3 regions of the Cellulomonas sp. P5_C5 genome follow, and region 1 is predicted to be linked to each of the others. Evidence: predicted binding sites of a transcription regulator. Region 1 holds the regulator's gene; each other region holds the start of a gene.
The links. The regulator HrcA, encoded in region 1, represses chaperone genes, less so after heat shock. The targets are predictions, from matches to a motif close to TTNGCACTCGNNNNNNNCGAGTGCNAA.
Positions count from the first base shown of each region.

Region 2: the regulator HrcA is predicted to act here: its motif matches at 1,589-1,615, upstream of groL (chaperonin GroEL).
Region 3: the regulator HrcA is predicted to act here: its motif matches at 5,192-5,218, upstream of groES (co-chaperone GroES).

Region 1 is NZ_JBFULY010000013.1:17,783-23,060, forward strand. It holds gene ACXJKF_RS12585 (hypothetical protein) at 1-827, shown strand, start outside; gene ACXJKF_RS12590 (DUF3097 domain-containing protein) at 876-1,733, opposite strand; gene hrcA (heat-inducible transcriptional repressor HrcA) at 1,870-2,892, shown strand; gene dnaJ (molecular chaperone DnaJ) at 2,948-4,075, shown strand; gene ACXJKF_RS12605 (16S rRNA (uracil(1498)-N(3))-methyltransferase) at 4,107-4,865, shown strand; gene ACXJKF_RS12610 (PhoH family protein) at 4,965-5,278, shown strand, end outside.
Region 2 is NZ_JBFULY010000004.1:126,877-134,601, reverse strand. It holds gene ACXJKF_RS05380 (glycoside hydrolase family 15) at 3-1,493, opposite strand; gene groL (chaperonin GroEL) at 1,767-3,392, shown strand; gene ACXJKF_RS05370 (pyridoxal phosphate-dependent aminotransferase) at 3,618-4,844, opposite strand; gene urtA (urea ABC transporter substrate-binding protein) at 5,070-6,329, shown strand; gene urtB (urea ABC transporter permease subunit UrtB) at 6,399-7,283, shown strand; gene urtC (urea ABC transporter permease subunit UrtC) at 7,280-7,725, shown strand, end outside.
Region 3 is NZ_JBFULY010000008.1:81,953-91,291, reverse strand. It holds gene ACXJKF_RS09345 (sulfurtransferase) at 1-55, shown strand, start outside; gene ACXJKF_RS09340 (malonic semialdehyde reductase) at 110-751, opposite strand; gene tsaD (tRNA (adenosine(37)-N6)-threonylcarbamoyltransferase complex transferase subunit TsaD) at 839-1,879, shown strand; gene ACXJKF_RS09330 (hypothetical protein) at 1,883-2,401, opposite strand; gene ACXJKF_RS09325 (PadR family transcriptional regulator) at 2,398-2,745, opposite strand; gene ACXJKF_RS09320 (glutamate--cysteine ligase) at 2,822-3,970, opposite strand; gene ACXJKF_RS09315 (THUMP-like domain-containing protein) at 3,970-5,151, opposite strand; gene groES (co-chaperone GroES) at 5,356-5,652, shown strand; gene ACXJKF_RS09305 (WhiB family transcriptional regulator) at 5,798-6,094, opposite strand; gene ACXJKF_RS09300 (MerR family transcriptional regulator) at 6,347-7,264, shown strand; gene ACXJKF_RS09295 (response regulator transcription factor) at 7,423-8,148, shown strand; gene guaB (IMP dehydrogenase) at 8,204-9,339, shown strand, end outside.

The sequences.
Region 1 (5,278 bases):
CCCCGCAGTACGGCCAGCCGCCCGCCGGGTCCTCGCCGTACGGTCAGCCGGCGCCGGGCGGCTACCCGCCGCCGCCCGCCTACGGCCAGGCCCCTCCGGGCGCCTACCCGCCGCCGGCAGGCGGCTACGGTCCGCCCGTCCAGGCGTCGCCGGTCGGGGAGTCCTTCTCGTACGGCTGGAAGAAGTTCACGCAGTCCGGTGGGCTGTTCATCGGCGCGGCGCTGGTCTGGTTCGTCATCGCGGCGGTGGTGCTCTCGATCGTGGGCGCCATCTTCGGCGGCTTCGGGGCGCTGCTCAGCACGGGCAACGGCGACGGCGTCGCGCCGGGCCTGCAGATCGGGTTCTCGTTCGGCTGGTTCGTCTTCTCCGCCGTCGCCGCGATCGTCGGCTACCTCATCCAGGCGGCGTTCATCCGCGCTGCCCTGGACGTGACCGAGGGGCGACAGCTGAGCTTCGGCGACTTCTTCAAGTTCGTCGAGCCCGGACCGGTGATCCTGACCGCCCTGATCCTCGCGCTGATCAACGCGGTGCTGGGCATCTTCCCGATCATCGGGCCGCTCGCCTCGCTGGTCGTGAACTTCCTGCTGATCTTCGTGTTCTGGTTCGTCATCGACAAGCACCTCCAGCCGGTGGACGCACTGAAGGCCAGCTACGCGCTCGTCACCCGGAACCTGTCGACGACCGTCCTGTTCTACCTGCTGAGCCTGGTGATCTACTTCGCCGGCGCGATCCTCTGCGGCATCGGTCTCTTCGTGGCCGTGCCGGTCGTGCTCCTGGCGACCGCGTTCCTCTTCAAGCGGCTGCTCGGGGACCCGATCGCCGCCTGACCTCGCGCGTGATCGGTGCCCGGTCGTCCCGAGGGCGGCCGGGCACCGTCATGCGGTGACGAAGTCGATGAGCTCCTCGACACGGCCCAGCAGGCTGGGCTCGAGGTCGGCGTAGCTGCGCACCGAGCGCAGGATCCGCTGCCACGCGCGGGCGACGTCCGCCTGCTCGTCGGCGGGCCAGCCGAGCTCGCGCAGGATCCCGCGCTTCCACTCGGTGCCGCGCTCGATGACCGGCCAGGCGTCGAGCCCGACGCGCTCGGGGCGGACGGCCTGCCACACGTCGACGTACGGGTGGCCGAGCACGAGCACCGACCCGGCGGGCGTCCCACGGACCGCCTCGGCGGCGATCCGGCTCTCCTTGGAGCCGGTGACGAGGTGGTCCACCAGGACGCCGACGCGTCGCCCAGGACCGGGCGCGAAGTCACGCAGGGCGTCCTGCAGGTTGTCGACGCCGTCGAGCAGCTCCACGACGACGCCCTCGAGCCGCAGGTCGTCACCCCAGACCTTCTCGACGAGCTCGGCGTCGTGCTTGCCCTCGACCCAGATCCGGCTGCCGCGGGCCACCCGCGCGCGGGCGTCGTGCACCGCGACCGACCCGGAGGCGGTGCGCGTCGGGCGGGCCGGTGCGGGTGCGCGCACGGGCGCGGTCAGGGCCACGGGCTCGCCGTCGACCCAGAAGCCGCGGCCGAGCGGGAAGGTGCGGGTCTTGCCACGCCGGTCCTCGAGGACGACGACGTGCTGGCCGCCCGACTTCTCGACCCGGACGACGGCACCCACCCAGCCGGTGGTCACCTCCTCGACGACGAGGCCGGTCTCGGCGGGCTGCGGGCGGCTGGTGCGGGTGGGTCGGTGGTGCGTCGAGGCGGAGCCCCCGAGCACGTCCGAGCCGTAGCGGTCGTCGTTCACCCGGGCAGCCTAGGGGCCGTACCGTGCACGGACCGGCTGCCGCCCCGTGAGTGTCGCGGCTGCGGCGTAGCATTGGCACTCCTGTGCGGGGAGTGCTACCCCGCCGCGACGGCCCGACGACGGCGGAGGAGGCGACATGAGCGAGGACCGGCGGCTGGACGTGCTGCGCGCGATCGTCGAGGACTACGTCGCCACCAAGGAGCCCGTCGGGTCGAGGGCCCTCGTCGAGCGGCACGCGCTGGGCGTCTCGCCCGCGACCATCCGCAACGACATGGCGGCGCTCGAGGAGGGTGGCTACATCGCGCAGCCGCACACCTCGGCGGGTCGCGTGCCGACGGACAAGGGCTACCGGCTGTTCGTGGACCAGCTCTCGACCGTCAAGCCGCTGTCGAGCCCCGAACGGCGCGCCATCGGCACGTTCCTGGAGACCGCGCAGGACCTCGACGACGTCGTGGACCGCGCGGTCCGCCTCATCGCCCAGCTGACCCAGCAGGTCGCTGTGGTGCAGTACCCGTCGCTGCGCCGGTCGGCGCTGCGGCACGTGGAGCTGGTGCCGATCGGCCTGCGGCACCTGCTCGTGGTGCTCATCACGGACACCGGGCGGGTCGAGCAGCGGACCCTCGAGCTCGGCACCGACCTCGACGAGTCCGTCGTCGGCCGCCTGCGCACCCGGCTCAACGTGAGCGCCGCCGGTCGACGCCTCTCCGAGCTGCCCGTGGCGCTCGGCGAGCTGGCCGAGGGTTTCGCACCGGCCGACCAGCACCTGGTCAACGCCGTGGTGGCCGTCGTCGAGGAGACCCTGGCGCAGGAGAGCGAGGAGCGGGTCGTGCTCGCGGGCACCGCGAACCTCGCGCGCGTGGGCAGCTCGGACGTGCGGTCCATCGGGCCCGTCCTCGAGGCGCTGGAGGAGCAGGTCGTGCTCCTGCGCCTCTTCTCGGAGATGGCCGAGGACCATGCCGCCGTCGCGGTCCGGATCGGCCGCGAGACGCAGCACGACGGGCTCGTCGAGACGAGCTTCGTGACCACCGGCTACGGCGACGAGGGCGGCGGGTCGGTGGCCCGCATCGGCTCGATCGGCCCGCTGCGCATGGACTACCCCGGCACCATGTCGGCGGTCCGCGCGGTGGCCCGGTACCTGACGCGCATCCTCGCCCAATGACCCGCCCCCGCACAGCACCACACGAACCCACCGCTGGAAGCGAGCAGAACCTCCCGTGACCGACTACTACGAGATCCTGGGCGTGCCGCGCGACGCGAGCCCCGAGCAGATCAAGAAGGCGTACCGCAAGCTCGCCCGCGAGCACCACCCCGACGTGGCGGGGGCGGACGCGGGCTCGGAGGACACGTTCAAGGACGTGTCCCGCGCCTACGACGTGCTCGGCAACCCCGAGAAGCGTCGCGCGTACGACCTGGGCGGCGACCCGTCGTCCCCGGGCGGCGGCATGGGTGGCGGGTTCGGCTTCCAGGACATCTTCGAGACGTTCTTCGGTGCCGCGACCGGCGCCGCTGCGCAGCGCGGGCCGATCCCGCGGGCGCGACGCGGGCAGGATGCCCTCGTGCGGCTCGACCTCGACCTCGCGGACGTCACGTTCGGCGTGCACAAGGACGTCCCCGTGGACACGGCCGTCGTCTGCCCGACGTGCAGCGGCTCGTGCTGCCGCCCGGGCACCTCGCCGCGCTCCTGCGAGGTGTGTGGCGGGCGCGGCTCGGTGCAGCGCGTCGCCCGGTCGTTCCTGGGACAGGTCATGACCACGCAGCCCTGCGCCGCGTGCCACGGGTTCGGCACGGTCATCCCCGAGCCGTGCACCGAGTGCTCCGGTGAGGGTCGCGTGCGCTCGCGCCGAACCCTGAGCGTCGACGTGCCCGCGGGCGTCGACACGGGGACCCGGATCAAGCTCACCGGCCAGGGCGAGGTCGGGCCCGCCGGCGGACCGTCCGGCGACGTCTACCTCGAGGTCCGTGAGCGCAAGAACGACACGTTCGTGCGCCGCGGCGACGACCTGCACGCCACGCTCGAGGTGCCCATGACGGCCGCTGCCCTCGGCACGGTGCTCATGCTCGACACGCTCGACGGTCCGCGCGAGGTCGACCTGCGACCCGGCACGCAGCCGTCGCAGATCGTGTCGCTCAAGGGACTCGGCGTCGGTCACCTGCACGCCACCGGGCGCGGCGACCTGCACGTCCACGTCGAGGTCCACGTCCCGACGGCGATGGACGACGAGCAGGCGGAGCTGCTGCGCCGGCTGGCCGCGCTGCGCGGCGAGGAGCGTCCGGAGGCGCGGCTGTCCGCGTCCAGCCCGGGCGTGTTCTCCAAGCTGCGCGACAAGCTCTCGGGTCGCTGAGCGTGACCGTGGCGACGGTGTCCACAGAAGCATGAGCGCGCCCGTCTTCCTCGCCGAGCCCGGCACGCTCGACGGTGTCGCTGATGGCGCCACGTACCTCCTCGACGGCACCGAGGGCCGGCACGCGGGCGTGGTGCAGCGGCGCGGTCCCGGGGAACGTGTCGACGTCGTCGACGGTGCGGGGGTGCGTCTGCTCGGGGTCGTCGGCGCGGTGACGGCCGAGGGCGTGCTCGTGCACGTGCAGCAGCGGGTGGTCGAGCCGGACCCCGCCGTCGCGCTGGTGCTCGTGCAGGCGCTCGCCAAGGGCGACCGCGACGAGATGGCGATCGAGGCGGCCACCGAGGTCGGCGTCGACGTCGTGGTGCCGTGGCAGGCGGAGCGCTCGATCGTCGTGTGGCGCGGCGAGCGGGCGGCGAAGAGCCGGGCCCGCTGGCTGGGGACCGTCCGGGCGGCCGCCAAGCAGTCGCGCCGGGCGCGCGTGCCCGCGGTCGAGGTCGCGCTGGACGCCCGAGGGCTGGTCGACCGGGTCCGCGCGGTCCTGGCCGCCGGGGGCGCCGTTCTCGTGCTGCACGAGGAGGCGAGCGAGCCCCTCGCCTCGACCGCGCTGCCGGTGGCGGGGGAGTGCCTGGTGGTCGTGGGGCCCGAGGGCGGGATCGGCGAGGGCGAGCTGGGCCGTCTGGTGGAGGCCGGTGCCCGCGCCGTCCGGCTCGGCCCGCACGTGCTTCGGACGTCGACCGCGGGGCCCGTCGCTCTCGCGATGCTGGCCGAGAGACTCGGTCGGTGGGCCTGATCGGCCCGTCGGCGGAATGCTGTGGGAGCCGCCTCGTAGACTGAGGACGTTCTTCGCACTCCAGATCGAGCTAAGGAGCGCACGGCGCACGCCGAGCACATGGTCGAGTCCACTTCCGCAGCGCGTACCTCCGCCGCACCCGCGCGCGTCGAGCACCGGATCAGCGTCCCCTCCGAGGTCTCGATGGTCGAGCTGCTCGGCCTCCGGGACGAGGTCCTGCGCACCATCGAGTCGGGGTTCACCGGCGTCGACATCCACGTCCGCGGCAACGAGGTCACCCTGGCCGGCCCGGTCGGTGACGTGGCCCTGGTCTCGCGCCTGGTCGACGAGCTGGTCGAGATGGCGGCCGGCGGGACGCCGCTCACCGCCGAGGTGGTGACCAGGTCGGTCGCCATGCTGACGGCCGCGTCGAG
Region 2 (7,725 bases), on a different contig from region 1:
CGTCAGGAGTCGAGCGCGTCGAGCGCGAGCAGCACGCACGCCGCGCTCCAGCCGAGCGGCGCCACGGCGGCGGGGGAGCCGTCGGCGAGCACCTTCTCCGGCAGCGACCCGGACGGGGTGCGATGGGAGTCGAGGAACGCGAGCCACCCGTCGGCGAGCTCGGCGTCGCCGTTCTCGGCCGCCACCCAGGCGTAGAGCGAGGTCTGCGGCGTCCAGGAGACCCCGTCGTCGCGCCACCCGGCGCCCGGCGCGAGCCCGTTCGCCGGCCGGGCCATCGTCGACGCCGACGCCCGCCACGAGTCCTCGACCCCCGGCACGGCGGTGGTCAGGAACGGCGGCATGAGGAAGGCGCTGGCGGCGTCCGCGTGGCCCCCGCTCGCGTACCGCGCGAAGCCGGTGGCGCCGAACGCGCGGATGACGGCGACCTTGGAGCGGATCGAGGCGTCGAACGCCGACTGCGCCAGCGCGTGGTCGCCGGCGAGGTCCAGGACGACGGCGGCCTGCTGCAGCCCGGCGACCAGCGGGGCGACCGTGCCGAGGGTCAGCGCGTCCTCGGGCACCTCCCAGTAGTCGGGTGACGCCGGCGGCAGACCGTCGCGCGCGACCAGCGCGATCGCGTGCCGGGCGGATCGCTGCACCAGGGGCAGGAGCCGCTCGGCCGCGTCCGCGCGCTCGTCGGCGTCGTCGACCTCGGCCAGCACGAGCCCGGAGGCCCACAGCGCCCAGCCGGTGCCGTCGGTCTGCACCCCCCGGTCGTCGGGCGGGCCGGAGCCGTCGGGCAGGTACCGGGCCTGGAACGACCCGTCGGGCGACTGGACGCGGTCGAGGAAGTCGAGGATCTCCAGCGCGTCGTCGACGTGCCCGGTACGCGCCAGGGCGACGGCGACGAACGACGCGTCCCGCGGCCACACGTACCGCCACTTCTCCGACCAGGCCGCCACGGCCGCGCCGTCGGGGAGCTGGAGCGCGTGCAGGTCGAGCAGCGCGGCCCGCGCCATGTCCTCGTACGGTCCGCCGACGCCCGGGACCGTGCCGTCGGCGAGCCACGCCCGCTGCTTGCTCGCGACGKAGGCGGCCGCCCGCACGGTCGCGCCGCGCTCGCCGGTCGTCGGCCCCGCGACGACGCGCGCGAGGGTCGACGCCGCGGGGTCGACGACGTGGGTGCCGGCCAGGAACGTCGCGTCGGTGCCGACCGCGAGCGGGACGCGCCGGCCGCCGGGCATCGTGGTGAGGCCCTCCAGGTACAGCGGGATGGTCGCGTAGACGGGGGCCGGCGGCGCGTCGACCACGACCGGCTCGGCGGTCGCGTCGGTGGCGAGCGCCCCGGTGGGTGCGGTCGTCACGAGCAGGACCGTCCCGGCGGCGACGAGCGCGGTGGCGGCGAGGGCGCCCGCACGGCGGCTGCGGCGGGCGTGGCGGGGGCGGTGCGCGTGCACGACCGGAACCGCGGCGTGGCTGCCGCGGTTCTCGACGTCCTCGTCGTGATCGTGCACACGCGCACGATAGTCGCGACGCGCACGGGCCGGACGCGGGTGCCGAGGATCACGCTCGGGAAGGGCCCGTCAGGACGCGCTCTGGGCGAACGCTGCTTGCACTCTCGGGGGTCGAGTGCTAACCATTGGACTTAGCACTCTCCGGTGGAGAGTGACAGAACCACCACGGCCGTCCGGTGAGGGCCGTCGCACGCGGGACAAGACCGCGGGTGACGTGCTCGTCCGTCGCGGGCACCCTCGGCCGACCCGAACCCAGTGAAGGATCACAGCCCCATGGCCAAGATCATTGCCTTCAACGAGGAGGCCCGCCGCGGCATCGAGCGGGGACTCAACATCCTCGCCGACACCGTCAAGGTCACCCTCGGCCCGAAGGGCCGCAACGTCGTCCTGGACAAGAAGTGGGGCGCCCCCACGATCACCAASGACGGCGTSTCCRTCGCCAAGGAGATCGACCTCGAGGACCCCTTCGAGAAGATCGGTGCGGAGCTCGTCAAGGAGGTCGCCAAGAAGACGGACGACGTCGCTGGCGACGGCACCACCACCGCCACCGTGCTCGCCCAGGCGCTCGTGCGCGAGGGCCTGCGCAACGTCGCGGCCGGCGCCAACCCGATCGCGCTGAAGAAGGGCATCGAGAAGGCCGTCGAGGCCGTCACCGCTGCCCTGCTCGCGCAGGCGAAGGACGTCGAGACCAAGGAGGAGATCGCCGCCACGGCCGCCATCTCCGCCGGCGACCAGGCGATCGGCGACCTGATCGCCGAGGCGCTCGACAAGGTCGGCAAGGAAGGCGTCATCACCGTCGAGGAGTCCAGCGCGCTGGGCCTCGAGCTCGAGCTCACCGAGGGCATGCGCTTCGACAAGGGCTTCCTGTCGGCGTACTTCGTGACCGACCCGGAGCGTCAGGAGGCCGTCCTCGAGGACGCGTACGTCCTGCTCGTCGAGTCGAAGATCTCGAACGTCAAGGACCTGCTGCCCCTCCTGGAGAAGGTCATCCAGGCCGGCAAGCCGCTGTTCATCGTCGCCGAGGACGTCGAGGGCGAGGCCCTGGCCACGCTCGTCGTCAACAAGATCCGTGGCCTGTTCAAGTCGGTCGCCGTCAAGGCTCCCGGCTTCGGCGACCGCCGCAAGGCGATGCTGCAGGACATGGCCATCCTCACCGGTGGCCAGGTCGTCTCCGAGACCGTCGGTCTCAAGCTCGACACGGTGGGCCTCGAGGTCCTCGGTACGGCGCGCAAGATCGTCGTCACCAAGGACGAGACCACCATCGTCGAGGGCTCCGGCGACGCCGCCCAGATCCAGGGCCGCGTCTCGCAGATCCGCGCCGAGATCGACAACTCCGACTCGGACTACGACCGCGAGAAGCTCCAGGAGCGCCTTGCCAAGCTCGCCGGTGGCGTCGCCGTCATCAAGGCGGGCGCGGCCACCGAGGTCGAGCTCAAGGAGCGCAAGCACCGCATCGAGGACGCCGTTCGCAACGCGAAGGCGGCCGTCGAGGAGGGCATCGTCGCCGGTGGTGGCGTGGCGCTCATCCAGGCCGGCAAGACGGCGTTCGAGGGCCTCAAGCTCGAGGGCGACGAGGCGACCGGTGCGCAGATCGTGAAGCTCGCGATCGAGGCCCCGCTCAAGCAGATCGCGATCAACGCCGGTCTCGAGGGTGGCGTCGTCGTCGAGAAGGTGCGCAACCTCCCCGTGGGTCACGGCCTCAACGCCGCGACCAACACGTACGAGGACCTGCTCGCCGCGGGCGTCAACGACCCGGTGAAGGTCACGCGTTCCGCGCTGCAGAACGCGGCGTCCATCGCCGCGCTCTTCCTCACCACCGAGGCCGTCGTGGCCGACAAGCCGGAGCGCAACCCCGCGCCGGCCGGTGGCGGCGGCGAGGACTTCGGCGGCGGGTTCTGATCCGCAGCTGATGCGCTGAGCAGCTACTGAGCGGGCCGGTCACCTTCGGGTGACCGGCCCGTTCGCCGTCCCGGCAGACCCCGCATCAGGCGCCACTCTCCACCCTCAACCTCCCCCACCCCCCTCCCAACACCGCAGCGCCGAAAACGTCACTTCCCCGCGAGAACGGCACTTTGAACTGCCGTTCTCGCGGAGAAATGACGTTCTCGGCGGCGGGCGATGGAGCTACTGGCGGTAGCTGGACAGGAAGTTGCCCATGCGCTCGATCGCCTCGGCCAGGACGCGGGCCTCCGGGAGCGTGACGATGCGCAGGTGGTCCGGGGTGGGCCAGTGGAAGCCGGTGCCCTGGACCAGCAGGATGTGCTCGCTGACGAGCAGGTCGTAGACGAGGCGCGCGTCGTCGCGGATCTCGTGCACCTCCGGGTCGAGGCGCGGGAACAGGTAGAGGGCGCCGTCGGGCCGGACGCAGTCGACGCCGGGGATCGAGGTCAGGCCGCGGTAGGCGACGTCGCGCTGCTCGTGCAGCCGGCCGCCGGGGGCGATCAGGGCCTCGATGCTCTGGATCCCGCCGAGGGCGGCCTGGACGGCGTGCTGGGCGGGGACGTTGGGGCACAGGCGCGTGGACGCCAGCAGGGTGATGCCCTCGAGGAACCCGGTCGCGTGCTCGCGGGGGCCGGTGACGACCATCCAGCCGGAGCGGTAGCCGGCCACGCGGTACGTCTTGGACAGGCCGTTGAACGTGAGGCACAGCAGGTCCGGCGCGACGGACGCCATGGGGATGTGCTCGGCGCCGTCGAACAGGATGCGGTCGTAGATCTCGTCGGAGAGCACCAGGAGGCTGTGCTCGCGGGCGATCGCGGCGATCCCCTCCAGGACGGTGCGTGAGTAGACCGCGCCGGTCGGGTTGTTCGGGTTGATGACGACGATCGCCTTGGTCCGAGGGGTCACCAGCGACCGGATGTTCTCCAGGTCGGGCTCCCAGCTGGCGGTCTCGTCGCAGCGGTAGTGCACGGGGACGCCGTCGGACAGGGACGTCATGGCGGTCCACAGCGGGTAGTCCGGCGACGGGATGAGCACCTCGTCGCCCTCGTCGAGGAGTGCCTGCATGACCATCGTGATCAGCTCGGAGACGCCGTTGCCCAGGTAGACGTCGTCGACGTCGATCTCGGGGAAGCCGGGCTCGGTCTCGTACCGGGTGACGACGGCGCGACGGGCGGACAGGATGCCGCGCGAGTCGGTGTACCCGTGCGCGTGGGGGATGGCCGCGATGACGTCGCGCACGATCTGGTGGGGGGCCTCGAACCCGAACGCGGCGGGGTTGCCGGTGTTCAGCCGCAGGATCGTGTGGCCCTCGGCCTCGAGGCGGACGACCTCGTCCAGGGCGGACCCGCGGATCTCGTAGAGCACGTTCTTGAGCTTCGACGACTGGTCCAGCGGACGGTGCAGCGGCATCTGTCGAGAGTATCCGGCGCTGTGACTCGACTTGTGACGGAACTGAGCCCGACCCGAAACAGACCGTTTACGCGGGCCGGTCCCTGCCCGAAACACCCCGTCCCTAGGTTCATCACCCATGGGCACAGGGATGTATACAGCGCGGGACACAGCGCGGTGTCGTGAGCTGCCCCAGCCCGAGTCCGGAACTGCCCCCGAGCTCCTCTTCAGCGAAAGGCCTCTCCGTTGACCAGATTCAGCACGCGCGCACTCGCCCTCCCGGCGGCTGCCCTGGCCGTCGCCCTCGGGGTGGCGGGCTGTGGCGCCCGCACGTCCGACGATCCCGAGGCCGGCGGCACCGCGTCGTCGACGTCCTGCGTCGACACCTCCGGCGACACCGTCAAGATCGGGTTCCTCAACTCCCTGTCCGGCACGATGGCCATCTCCGAGCAGACCGTCCGGGACTCCCTCGACCTGGCCGCCGAGGAGATCAACGCCGACGGCGGGGTCCTCGGCAAGCAGCTCGAGATCGTCGCCGAGGACGGCGCCTCCGAGCCGACGGTCTTCGCGGAGAAGGCCGAGAAGCTCATCTCGTCCGACTGCGTCGCCGCGGTGTTCGGCGGCTGGACGTCCTCGTCGCGCAAGGCCATGCTCCCCGTGTTCGAGGCCAAGGACTCCCTGCTGTTCTACCCGGTCCAGTACGAGGGCCTGGAGGCGTCGCCGAACATCTTCTACACGGGCGCGACGACCAACCAGCAGATCCTGCCCGGCATGGACTACCTCAAGGAGCAGGGCAAGTCGAAGATCTTCCTGGTCGGCTCCGACTACGTCTTCCCGCGCACGGCCAACAAGGAGATCGTCGCCTGGGCCGGCGCCAACGACGTGGAGATCGTCGGCGAGGAGTACGCCCCGCTGGGCCACACCGACTTCGCGACCATCGTGAACAAGCTCAAGGGCTCCGGCGCGGACGCGGTGTTCAACACCCTCAACGGTGACTCGAACGTCGCGTTCTTCAAGGAGTACAAGAACGTCGGCCTGGCCGCCGACACGCTCCCGGTCGTCTCGGTGTCCATCGCCGAGGAAGAGGTCGGTGGCATCGGCATCGACAACATCGTCGGCCAGCTCACCGCCTGGAACTACTACCAGACGGTCGACAGCCCCGAGAACACCACGTTCGTCGAGGCGTTCAAGGCCAAGTTCGGCGACGACCGCGTGACGTCGGACCCGATGGAGGCCGCGTACACGTCGCTGTACCTGTGGAAGCTGATGGTCGAGAAGGCCGAGTCGTTCGACGTCGCGGCGGTCCAGGAGGCGGCCGACGGCACCACGTTCGAGGCGCCCGAGGGCACCGTCACCGTGAACGGCGACAACCACCACATCGCGAAGACCGCACTCATCGGGAAGATCGGCCCCGACGGTCTCATCTACACCGAGTGGTCGTCGGACGGTCCCATCGAGCCGGACCCGTTCCTCGAGGGCTACGACTGGGCCGAGGGCCTGTCCTGACCTCCAGGTGACCCGGCGCCCCTCCACGGGCGCCGGGTCACCCCCATCTCCACAGGAAGGACGGGTCGGATGGACGCCCTCGTCTCACAGCTCTTCGCGGGCCTCAGCCTGGGGTCGGTGCTGCTGCTCGCGGCGCTCGGCCTGGCGCTGACGTTCGGTCAGATGGGCGTCATCAACATGGCGCACGGCGAGTTCATGATGGCGGGCGCGTACACCGCGTTCGTGGTGCAGGGCGTGATTGCCGACGCGGGCGTCTCCCTGCTGGTCTCGCTGGTCATCGGGTTCCTCGTCGGCGGCCTGCTCGGGCTGCTCCTGGAGGTCACGCTCATCTCCCGGATGTACAAGCGGCCGCTGGACACGCTCCTGGTCACGTTCGGCGTCGCCCTCGTGCTCCAGCAGCTGGCGCGCGACGTGTTCGGCGCCCCCAACGTGGACGTCCGCGCACCCGCCTGGCTGTCCGGCGCGGTCGACATCCTCGGCGTCGGGATCCCCAAGACGCGGCTGTTCATCCTCGCGCTCGCGCTGCTGTGCGTGCTGGCGCTGTCCCTCGTGCTCAAGCTCAGCCCGCTCGGCCGGCGCATCCGGGCCACCGTGCAGAACCGGGACCTGGCCGAGACGTCGGGCATCTCGACGCGCGCCACCGACCGGCTGACGTTCTTCGTCGGCTCCGGCGTGGCCGGGGTCGCGGGCGTCGCGCTCACCCTGCTCGGGTCGGTCGGTCCGACGCTGGGCACCAACTACATCGTCGACGCGTTCCTCGTCGTGGTCGTCGGCGGCATCGGGCAGCTCAAGGGCGCGGTGATCGCGGCGTTCGCGCTCGGGCTGCTCCAGGCGGGCTTCGAGTACTCGACGACGGCCAGCATCGCCAAGGTCCTGCTGTTTGTCGTCATCGTCGCGTTCCTGCAGGTCAGACCTCAGGGCCTCGTCTCGGTGCGCACGCGGAGCCTCGCATGAGCGGCCTCTTGACGAGTCGGCGGGTCCGCCTCTGGGGCGGCCTCGCGATCGCCGCCGCACTGCTCTTCGGGGTCGCCCCCGCGCTCCTGTCGGACTTCCGGCTCAACCTGCTGGCCAAGTTCTGCTGCCTCGCCATGGTCGCGGTCGGCATCGGCCTGGCCTGGGGGCGCGGCGGGATGCTCGTGCTCGGCCAGGGCGTGTTCTTCGGCCTCGGCGGCTACCTCATGGCGATGCACCTCAAGCTGTCCGACGCCGGCCCCGGCGGGGTTCCCGACTTCATGCTGCTCTACGGCGACGGCACGGTGCCCGCCTGGTGGGAGCCGTTCCGGGACCCCGTCGTCACCATCCTGGCGATCCTCGTCCTGCCCGCCCTCGTCGCCACCCTGCTCGGGCTCGCGGTGTTCAAGCGGCGGGTCCGGGGCGCCTACTTCGCGATCCTGTC
Region 3 (9,339 bases), on a different contig from region 1:
CTCGTGGTCGCAGTGGTCCAACGACCCCGCCCGCCCGGCCGCTGTCGGGCGCTAGCCGAGCACGACGACGGCCGCGACCCCGGGTCGGGACCGCGGCCGTCGTGCGGGCTCAGACGGTCAGCGACGCCTGCGTGTAGCCGAGCCGCTCGGCGCGGGCCCGGTGCGTGCCGGTGCCCTCGACGTGGCCGACGTTGACGACCAGGAGCGACTTCCAGCCGTTCTCGGCGAAGAACTCCTGGTCGATGGCGTCGGCGTCCATGCCGCCCATCGGGCCCGCCGCCAGGCCGGCGGCGCGCAGGCCGACGATCAGGTAGCCGGCCTGGATGAGCGCGTTGGTGCGCGCCATCGTCTCGCGCTGCTCGGGCTGGCCCTCGAGCGCGTCGGCGAGCGCGGCCATGTGCGGCGCGAGCGTCGGGATGTGCGTGTGGAAGCCGGTGTCGGCCGCCAGGACCAGCGAGACGGGGGCGGCCAGGACGCGCTCGCGGTTGCCCTCGCTCATGCGCGCGGCGAGCCGCTGACGGGCCTCGGGCGTGCGGACGACCAGGAGGCGCAGCGGGATGGTGTTGAGGGCGGTCGGGCCCCACTTGACCAGGTCGTAGACCGCGGTGATCTGCTCGTCGCTGACCTCGTCGGACGTGAACGCGGCGGCGGTGCGCGCCTCGCGGAACAGCAGGTCCGCGACGTCGTCGGCGACTGCGAGTGTGGGCACCCCGAAGTCGAGGCCGTCGAGGACAGTGGTGTCAGTGGTCATGTGTGGTTGAAGCATCAATCACTCTGAGTTGTTCCGGGCACCGGGGTGGCGGTCGTCACACCTCGCGACGCACCTATCCTGGTGCGCATGGCAGACCCCCTCGTCCTCGGGATCGAGACCTCGTGCGACGAGACCGGCGTCGCCCTGGTGCGCGGCTACGACCTGCTGGTCGACGCCGTGGCCAGCTCGGTCGACGAGCACGCGCGGTTCGGCGGGATCATCCCGGAGATCGCGTCGCGCGCCCACCTCGAGGCCATGGTGCCGACGATCGAGCGGGCGCTGGCCACGGCCGACGTCTCCCTCGGTGCGGTCGACGCCATCGCGGTCACGGCCGGTCCGGGGCTCGTCGGACCGCTGACCGTCGGGGCGTCCGCCGCCAAGGCCCTCGCGCTCGCGCTGGACAAGCCGCTGTACGGCGTCAACCACGTCATCGGGCACGCGGTCGTCGACGAGCTGGTCGACGGCGCGTTCCCCGAGCGGGTCATGGCGCTCGTCGTCTCCGGCGGCCACTCGTCGCTGCTGCTCCTCGACGACACCGTGCACGTCACCGAGCTCGGCTCGACGCTCGACGACGCCGCGGGGGAGGCGTTCGACAAGGTCGGTCGGCTCCTGGGCCTGCCGTACCCCGGCGGGCCGCACATCGACCGCCTGGCGCGCGAGGGCAACCCCGCCGCGATCCGCTTCCCGCGCGGCCTGACCGCCGCGAAGGACCAGGCCGCGCACGCCGCCGACTTCTCGTTCTCCGGGCTCAAGACCGCCGTCGCGCGCTGGGTCGAGGCGCGGCAGGACTCCGGCGAGGAGGTGCCGCTGCCGGACGTCGCGGCCTCGTTCGCCGAGGCGGTGGCCGACGTGCTGACCGCGAAGACGATCGCGGCGTGCCGGGTGCACGGGGTGGACACCCTCGTCGTGGGCGGCGGATTCTCCGCGAACTCGCAGCTGCGGGACATGGCCGCGAAGCGGTGCGCCGAGGCCGGCATCACGCTGCGCATCCCGCCCATCCGGTACTGCACGGACAACGGCGCGATGATCGCGGCGCTCGGGGCGGCGGTCCTCCGGCGCGGGCTGCCTCCGTCGTCGCTGGACCTGCCCGTCGACTCGTCGATGCCGCTGACGCAGGTCCTGGTCTGACGCTCAGGCAGCGACCGCCTGCCCGGTGGGTGTCTTCGTCCAGCTGCGCCACACCCGGGCGCCCAGCAGGAACGGCACCGTGAAGACGAGGGCGTAGAACGCGAGCACCTGCCACGTGAAGGTGGACTCGACGGCGAGCGTCCGGCCTTCGGCGATGAACGTCGTGGTCGCGCCGAGGAAGACGCGCTCGAGCGTGCCGCCTCCCATCTGCTCGATCGTGTCGAGGGTCCCCATCGCGTACGCCATCGCGAGGTAGGCGACCGCGCCGACGGCGAGCGCTCCCCAGACCGCGCCGGTGGTCCACCGCGGGACCGGTCGGCCGAGCTCGCTCAGGTAGCCGTCCGCCAGCACCCGAGGATGCCCCAGGTCCGCGACGGCCTTGCGCATGCCGACCTCGGCGGCGGTCGCGGTCAGCTCGGTGCGCAGCTCGCGCACGACCGGCTTGTACTTCGGGTAGTCCTGCATGGCCCAGCTGAAGCGCAGCAGGTAGCGCTCGCGGACGAGGGTGTCGTGCAGGCTCATGAGGACTCCTTCGGGGTGGCGCGGGCGAGCAGGTGGTCGACGGTGACGGCGAGCTGCCGCCACGCGCGTGCGGTGCTCCACAGCTGCTCCGCACCCGTGTCGGTGGGCAGGTAGTACTTGCGGGCCGGTCCCGCGCTGGAGGCGACGAGGCGCGACGAGATCTGCCCGTCGCGCTCGAGGCGGTTGAGGACGGGGTAGAGGGTCCCGGCGCTCAGGTCGTCGAGGCCGCCCTCGTGCAGGCGCGTGACCAGCTCGTACCCGTACGACTCGCGCTCCGTGAGCAGCGCGAGCACGAGCATCGGGAGCACTCCCTTGAGGAGCTGCGGGTCGCGGGGCTCGTCCATGCGTTCAGGCTATGCCCGCTAGTAGGCATAAACAAGTAGCGGGCCAGGCCAAACTCACACGGGTTCCGACGGGGGTCTAGAGGGGTCGTCCGGCCGTGAGCTCGGCGACGAGGGACCGCACGACGGCGTCCAGCTCGCCCGCGTGGCGCCGGGCGACCGCCCGCTGCCGCTGGTACGAGGCGCCGCGGCGCAGGATGACCCGCACCTGCTCGAGCTCGGCCGCGCAGCCCAGCCGCTCGGCGACGGGCGCCAGCTCGACCAGCCAGCGACCGACCGCGTCCGTCACCAGCTCCTCGTCGCCGGCCGCGTTGGTGATGATGATCGCGTCCATGCCGTACCGCGCGGAGCGCCACTTGTTCTCCTGCGCGAACCACGGCGGCAGCGTCGGCAGGGTCTCGCCGCGGTCGAGCATCGAGGAGAAGTGCTCGACGAAGCAGTGCGTCAGGGCGGAGATCGCACCCACCTCGAGCAGGTTCGAGGCGCCGTCGGCGATCCGCATCTCGAGCGTCCCGAACCGCGGCGACGGCCGGACGTCCCAGCGGACCTCGTCGAACTGGTCGATGACCCCGGTGTGCATCATGTCGCCGACGTACTGCTCCAGCTGGGACCAGTCCTCGAACGCGAACGGCAGGCCGGCGGTCGGCAGCTGCTGGAAGAGCAGCGCGCGGTTCGAGGCGTAGCCGGTGTCCTTGCCGCCCCAGAACGGCGACGACGCGGACAGCGACTGGATGTGCGCGAACACCGTGAGCATCGCCCGGGACAGCGGGAGCACCTTGGCGCGGTCCTCGACGCCGACGTGCACGTGCACGCCGTAGATCAGCATCTGCCGGCCCCACCACTGCGTCCGGTCGATGAGCGTGGCGTAGCGCTGCTTGTCGGTGACCTTCTGCTGCGCCCAGTGGGCGAACGGGTGCGTCGCGCCGCCCATGAGCTGGATGCGCAGCGGGGTCGCCGCCGCCTCCACCTCGTCGAGGGCCCGCTGCAGGTCGGCCGTCGCCTCGCTGATCGTGCGGCACTTGCCCGACCGGATCTCCACGGTGTTGAGCAGCAGCTCCTGGGTGATCAGGGGGTGCTCGCCGCCGCCGGCGGGCCGGACGGCCGCGAGGATCGCCTCGGCGGCCTGCCGCAGGTCCCCGGAGTCGGCGTCGACGAGGGCGACCTCCCACTCGATGCCCACGGTCGACCGCTCCGAGTGCCCGAAGGGGACCGTGACCGGCGCGGCCATCAGACCGGCTCCACCACGAGCACCTGCTGGCTGCCCGCCACGCGCGTCAGGATGATCGTCCCCGTGGCGCTGCCCCGCAGGTCGAGCTGGCGTCGCAGCTGCTCCGGGACGACGGCCGTGCCGCGCTTCTTGATGGTCAGCTTGCCCACGTCGCGTCCTCGCAGGTAGGTGCGGAGCCGCTTCAGGCCGAACGGCATGACGTCGAGCACCCGGTAGGCGGTCGCCGTGGGCACGTCGGTCAACGAGTCCGAGGTCACGTAGGCGATCGTGGCGTCCAGCAGCCGGCCGTGCACCTGCGCGGCGGTCTCGCCCACCAGGCCGGCGCGGATGACCGCCCCGTCCGGCTCGTACAGGTAGCCGCCCAGCGCGCCCGTCGGCGGCCGCTCCTCCGACGTCTGCTGCACGACGTGCGCCTCGCCGTCGCGCAGCACGAGCGCCGAGCGGCCCGGCCCCTCCGGCGCCAGCGGGCCGAACCACAGGCCGACCTCGACGACGTCGCCGTCCACCGAGACCCACTGCGCCTGCGCGTCGGCGGGCAGCGCCGTGTGCGGGATGCCGGGACCGAGCTTGAGGCCGAGGGCGGGCACCCGGTCGCGGACCGCGAGCACCGCGTCGAGCGCCGGCTCGTACGCGGCGGGGTCGAACACGCGGCTCCCCGACGACGTCCGGCGCGCAGGGTCCGCGTAGACGCCGTCGATGCCCTCCGCCGCCAGGTCGAGCGCGAGCCCGTCGCCGTGCCGGACCTCGGCGTCGGGGAAGTGTCGCAGGTTCACGGTCGCGATCGCCGCCGTCGCCTCGTCGACGTCGGTCGCGAGCACCCGCAGGCCGATGCCGGCGAAGGCCATCGCGTCCGCCCCGATCCCGCTGGTGAGGTCCGCGACCCGGGTGCTGCCTGCGTCGCGGTACCGGCGCGCGTGGTGCGCCGCGACGCTGAGCCGGGTGGCCTGCTCGAGCCCGGCGGCCGTGAAGAGCATGCCGTCAGCGAACGTCCCGAACTTCCCGGCGGCCTTCGCGCGCAGCCGCGACTGCGTCAGCGCGGCGGCCACCAGGGCCGGGTCGATGCCCTCGTCGCGCATGCGCTCGGACAGGGCGAGCGTGCGGCTCTCGTCGTAGGGCGGCAGCGCCGACAGCAGGGCCCAGCCTGCGGGGCTGAGCAGCTGGGCGATGCCGTCGCGGTCCATGCCGCGATCCTCGCACGCAGGGGCTGTCCAGAACCGCCCGTTGGCACTCGCCTTGACCGAGTGCTAACCGGTTCCTAGAGTGATGGCTGGCACTCTCCCGGTGAGTGTGCCAGCTGCGCTCCGGACCGCGGCACCCGCGACGACGTGGTCCGACAGCGCGCACGAACCTCAGAGAACTACTCACATGCGAAGGGGAGGTCCGCTGTGTCGGTCTCCATCAAGCCCCTCGAGGACCGGATCGTCGTCAAGACGCTCGAGGCAGAGACGACGACCGCTTCCGGTCTCGTCATCCCGGACAGCGCCAAGGAGAAGCCCCAGGAGGGCGAGGTCCTGGCGGTCGGACCCGGTCGTGTCGACGACAACGGCAACCGGATCCCGCTCGACGTCGCCGTCGGCGACAAGGTCATCTACTCGAAGTACGGCGGCACCGAGGTCAAGTACTCGGGCGAGGAGTACCTCATCCTCTCGGCCCGCGACATCCTCGCGATCGTCGTCAAGTGAGCTGAGGGGCGCCCGCGCCCCGCTCGCTCGGAAGGCCCCCACGGCAGCGCCGTGGGGGCCTTCCGGCGTCCTGGGGTGCACCGGACACGCCAGAGCCCCCTCCCCGGTCGTGCCGACGGGGAGGGGGCTCTGGTCGTGCGTGCGGTCAGCTGATGCGAGCGGCGCGGCCACGCTCCTGGAGGACGGCGGCGCGCTCGTCCTCGGAGAGGCCGCCCCAGACGCCGTACGGCTCGCGGACGGCCAGCGACTGGTTGAGGCACTCCTTGATCACCGGGCAGGTCGCGCAGATCGCCTTGGCGGCCTCGGCGCGACGGCGGCGGGCAGACCCGCGCTCGCCCTCGGGGTGGAAGAACAGGTCCTGGTCCTCGTCGCGGCAGGCTCCGTCGAACTGCCACTCCCACAGGTCCATCACCGGTCCGGGAAGGCGCGAGATCTCGGCCATGTGTGTTCCTCCTGAGTCGCTCTGGTGCGGTGCCGCCGTAGCGGGTGCTCCGAAAAGTTGTGAACACGGGTGTCCGGTGATGTCCACCGGGGGTGACGCGTTGGGGAGGACGTTACAACCGCGCCAGAAGTTGTTCAAGGGTGTGTCACACATTCGTGTGATGGCGCGATTGCCGATGTCGTCGCAGGTCGGCGTGTCGCAGGCGACACGCTTAGATCGGGCTGAATCGCGTCGGCCTGGCAGAATCGCGCCATGGTGACGCGCGACGACGACGAACCGGCGGCGACGCCGACGCCCGCGCTCGCCGTCGCCGCAGTCGCCCGTCGCCTCGGTGTCGCCCCCGCGACCCTGCGCACCTGGGACCGCAGGTACGGCCTCGGGCCGTCCGAGCACTCCGCGGGCGCGCACCGCCGCTACTCGGCCACCGACGTGGAGCGGCTGCTGATCATGCGCCGGCTCACGCTCGACGGCGTCGCGCCGGCCGAGTCCGCACGGATCGCGCTCGCCACCGATGTGGTCGCGGGACCGGACACCGCCACCGAGGACGCGGCGCCCACGACGCCGACCGCCGTGGTGGACGCGGCGCTCGCGGGCGACGTCGTGCGGTGCGCCCGGCTGCTCACCCTCGAGGGGCGCCCGGACGTCGTCCTGTGGTGGACGAGCCTGGTCGAGCCGGTCCTCGCCGCCCTCGCCCGGCGCACGGTCGTCGACCTGCCCGGGGTCGACGCGACCTTCGCCGTCCACGCCGGGGTGCTCGCCGCGCTCCGGGACCGCCCCGTCCCGCCTGGCGCCGGACGTCGGCCCGTCGTCCTGGTCCTGGTCGCCGCGCGCGAGGCCCGGCCGCTCGTCGCGCACGTCCTGGCCGGGGCGCTGGCGGCGCAGGGTGTCGACGCCCGCATCGTCGGAGGCCCGGTGGGGCCGCACCACGCGGTCGAGCTCACCGCGATGACCCGGGCGCGGGCCGTCGTCACCGTCGGGGAGCGCGTCGACGCCGACCTGGAGGTGGTGGACCGGCTGGCGAGCGAGCAGCCGGACCTCCCGCAGTTCGTGATGGTTCYCGACCGGGCTGCCGGCGCGGTCCCGCTCGGGCGCTCGGTCCACCGGGCCCGGACGTTCACCGGGCTCCTGCACGAGGTCCTCGCCGTCGCGACTGCGAGCGTGGACGGGTGAGATCGCCGCCCAGCGGGGGAGACATTCCGCTCAGGTGGCGCACAGGCGGACGAAGCCCCGCCCGTCGCGGGTGCGGTTCGCCTCTCCGGCTAACTTCAGCGTGATCCTCGGCCGATAGGACTCAGGTGGCCCGCACGGGGCCCGAGAGGGGAAACAACATGGCGGGAGTCGTGGTCTGTCACGGCTCGGCGGTCGTTCGAGAGCGGCTCGTCGTGACCTCCATCGGCGTGCCCGCGCTCGGTCCGGTGCGAGCGGCGTCCACGGTCGACGAGCTGCTGAGCCTCGCGCGGCGGATGCCGCCGACGGTCGTGCTGCTGGACGCGCACCTCGGGGCGCCGGGCGCGATCGAGGCGATCCGACGGCTCCGCGCCGTGGCACCGTCGGCGGCCATCGTGCTGCTCGCGCTGCCGGACGACACCGTGGCGCTCGACCGGGCGCTCGCCCTCGGGGCGCGTGGCTTCCTCGCGCCCGACGTCGGCCGCGCCGAGCTCTCCGCGGTCGCCGCCCACGTGCTGGCCAGCCCCGTGCTGCCCGCGCAGCCCCCGTCGCGACCGTCGGTGGACGTGCCCAGCCAGGGCAGCTTCCGGGCCAGCGACCTGCGCACCCCGTCGAACGGCAACCCCGCCGTCCTCGCCCCCGACGCGAACGGCGCCCCGGTGGGCGTGCCGACCACGGGCGCGATCCCGGGGGTCCCGCTCACCAAGCGCGAGATCGAGGTCCTCACGGGGATGAGCCACGGCCGGTCGAACGCCCAGATCGGTGCCGAGCTCTACCTGTCCGAGGACACGGTCAAGACGCACGCGCGCCGGCTCTTCCGCAAGCTCGGTGCCAACGACCGCGCCCAGGCGGTCGCGATCGGTCTGCGGCGCGGCCTGATCCAGTAGGCCGGACCTCAGCACGCAGGGCCTGAGCACCCGGGTGTCCGAGTATCCTTGCCGGATGACGGAGCACTCGCCTGCCGACCCGTTCGCCCGCATCGGGCTCACCTACGACGACGTGCTCCTCCTGCCGGGGGAGACCGACGTCATCCCCAGCGAGGTGGACACGTCCTCGCGCCTGACGCGCGAGATCACCGTGCGTGTCCCGCTGCTGTCCGCCGCGATGGACACCGTCACCGAGTCGCGCATGGCCATCGCCATGGCGCGCCAGGGCGGCATCGGGATCCTGCACCGGAACCTGTCCATCGAGGACCAGGCCCACCAGGTCGACCTGGTGAAGCGCTCCGAGTCCGGCATGATCACCGACCCCGTGACGGTGTCGCCCGACGCGACGCTCGCCGAGCTGGACCACCTGTGCGGCATCTACCGCGTGTCCGGCCTGCCGGTGATCGCGGAGAGCGGGCTGCTGCTCGGCATCATCACCAACCGCGACCTGCGCTTCGTGCCCCCGGGTGACTTCGAGACGCGTCGCGTCCGGGACATCATGACGCCGATGCCGCTGGTGACCGCGCCCGTCGGCATCGCGCGCGACGACGCCGCGGCCCTGCTGGCCAAGCACAAGATCGAGAAGCTGCCGCTCGTCGACGAGGCCGGGATCCTGCGCGGGCTCATCACCGTCAAGGACTTCGTGAAGTCGGAGCAGTACCCGGACGCGACCAAGGACGGCGAGGGGCGGCTCGTCGTCGGCGCCGCGATCGGCTTCTTCGGGGACGCCTGGGAGCGGGCGTCCGCGCTCGTCGAGGCCGGCGTCGACGCGCTCGTCGTCGACACCGCGAACGGGCACGCGCGCCTCATGCTCGACATGGTCCGCAAGCTCAAGTCCGACCCGTCGACCCGCCACGTCCAGGTCATCGGCGGCAACGTCGCGACGACCCCCGGCGCGCAGGCGCTGGTCGACGCGGGCGTCGACGCCGTCAAGGTGGGCGTCGGGCCCGGCTCCATCTGCACCACGCGCGTCGTCGCCGGCGTCGGCGTCCCGCAGGTGACCGCCATCTACGACGCCGCCCGCGCCTGCAAGCCCGCCGGGGTCCCGGTCATCGGCGACGGTGGGCTCCAGTACTCCGGGGACATCGCCAAGGCCCTGGTCGCCGGCGCCGACACCGTGATGCTCGGCTCGCTGCTGGCCGGCTGCGACGA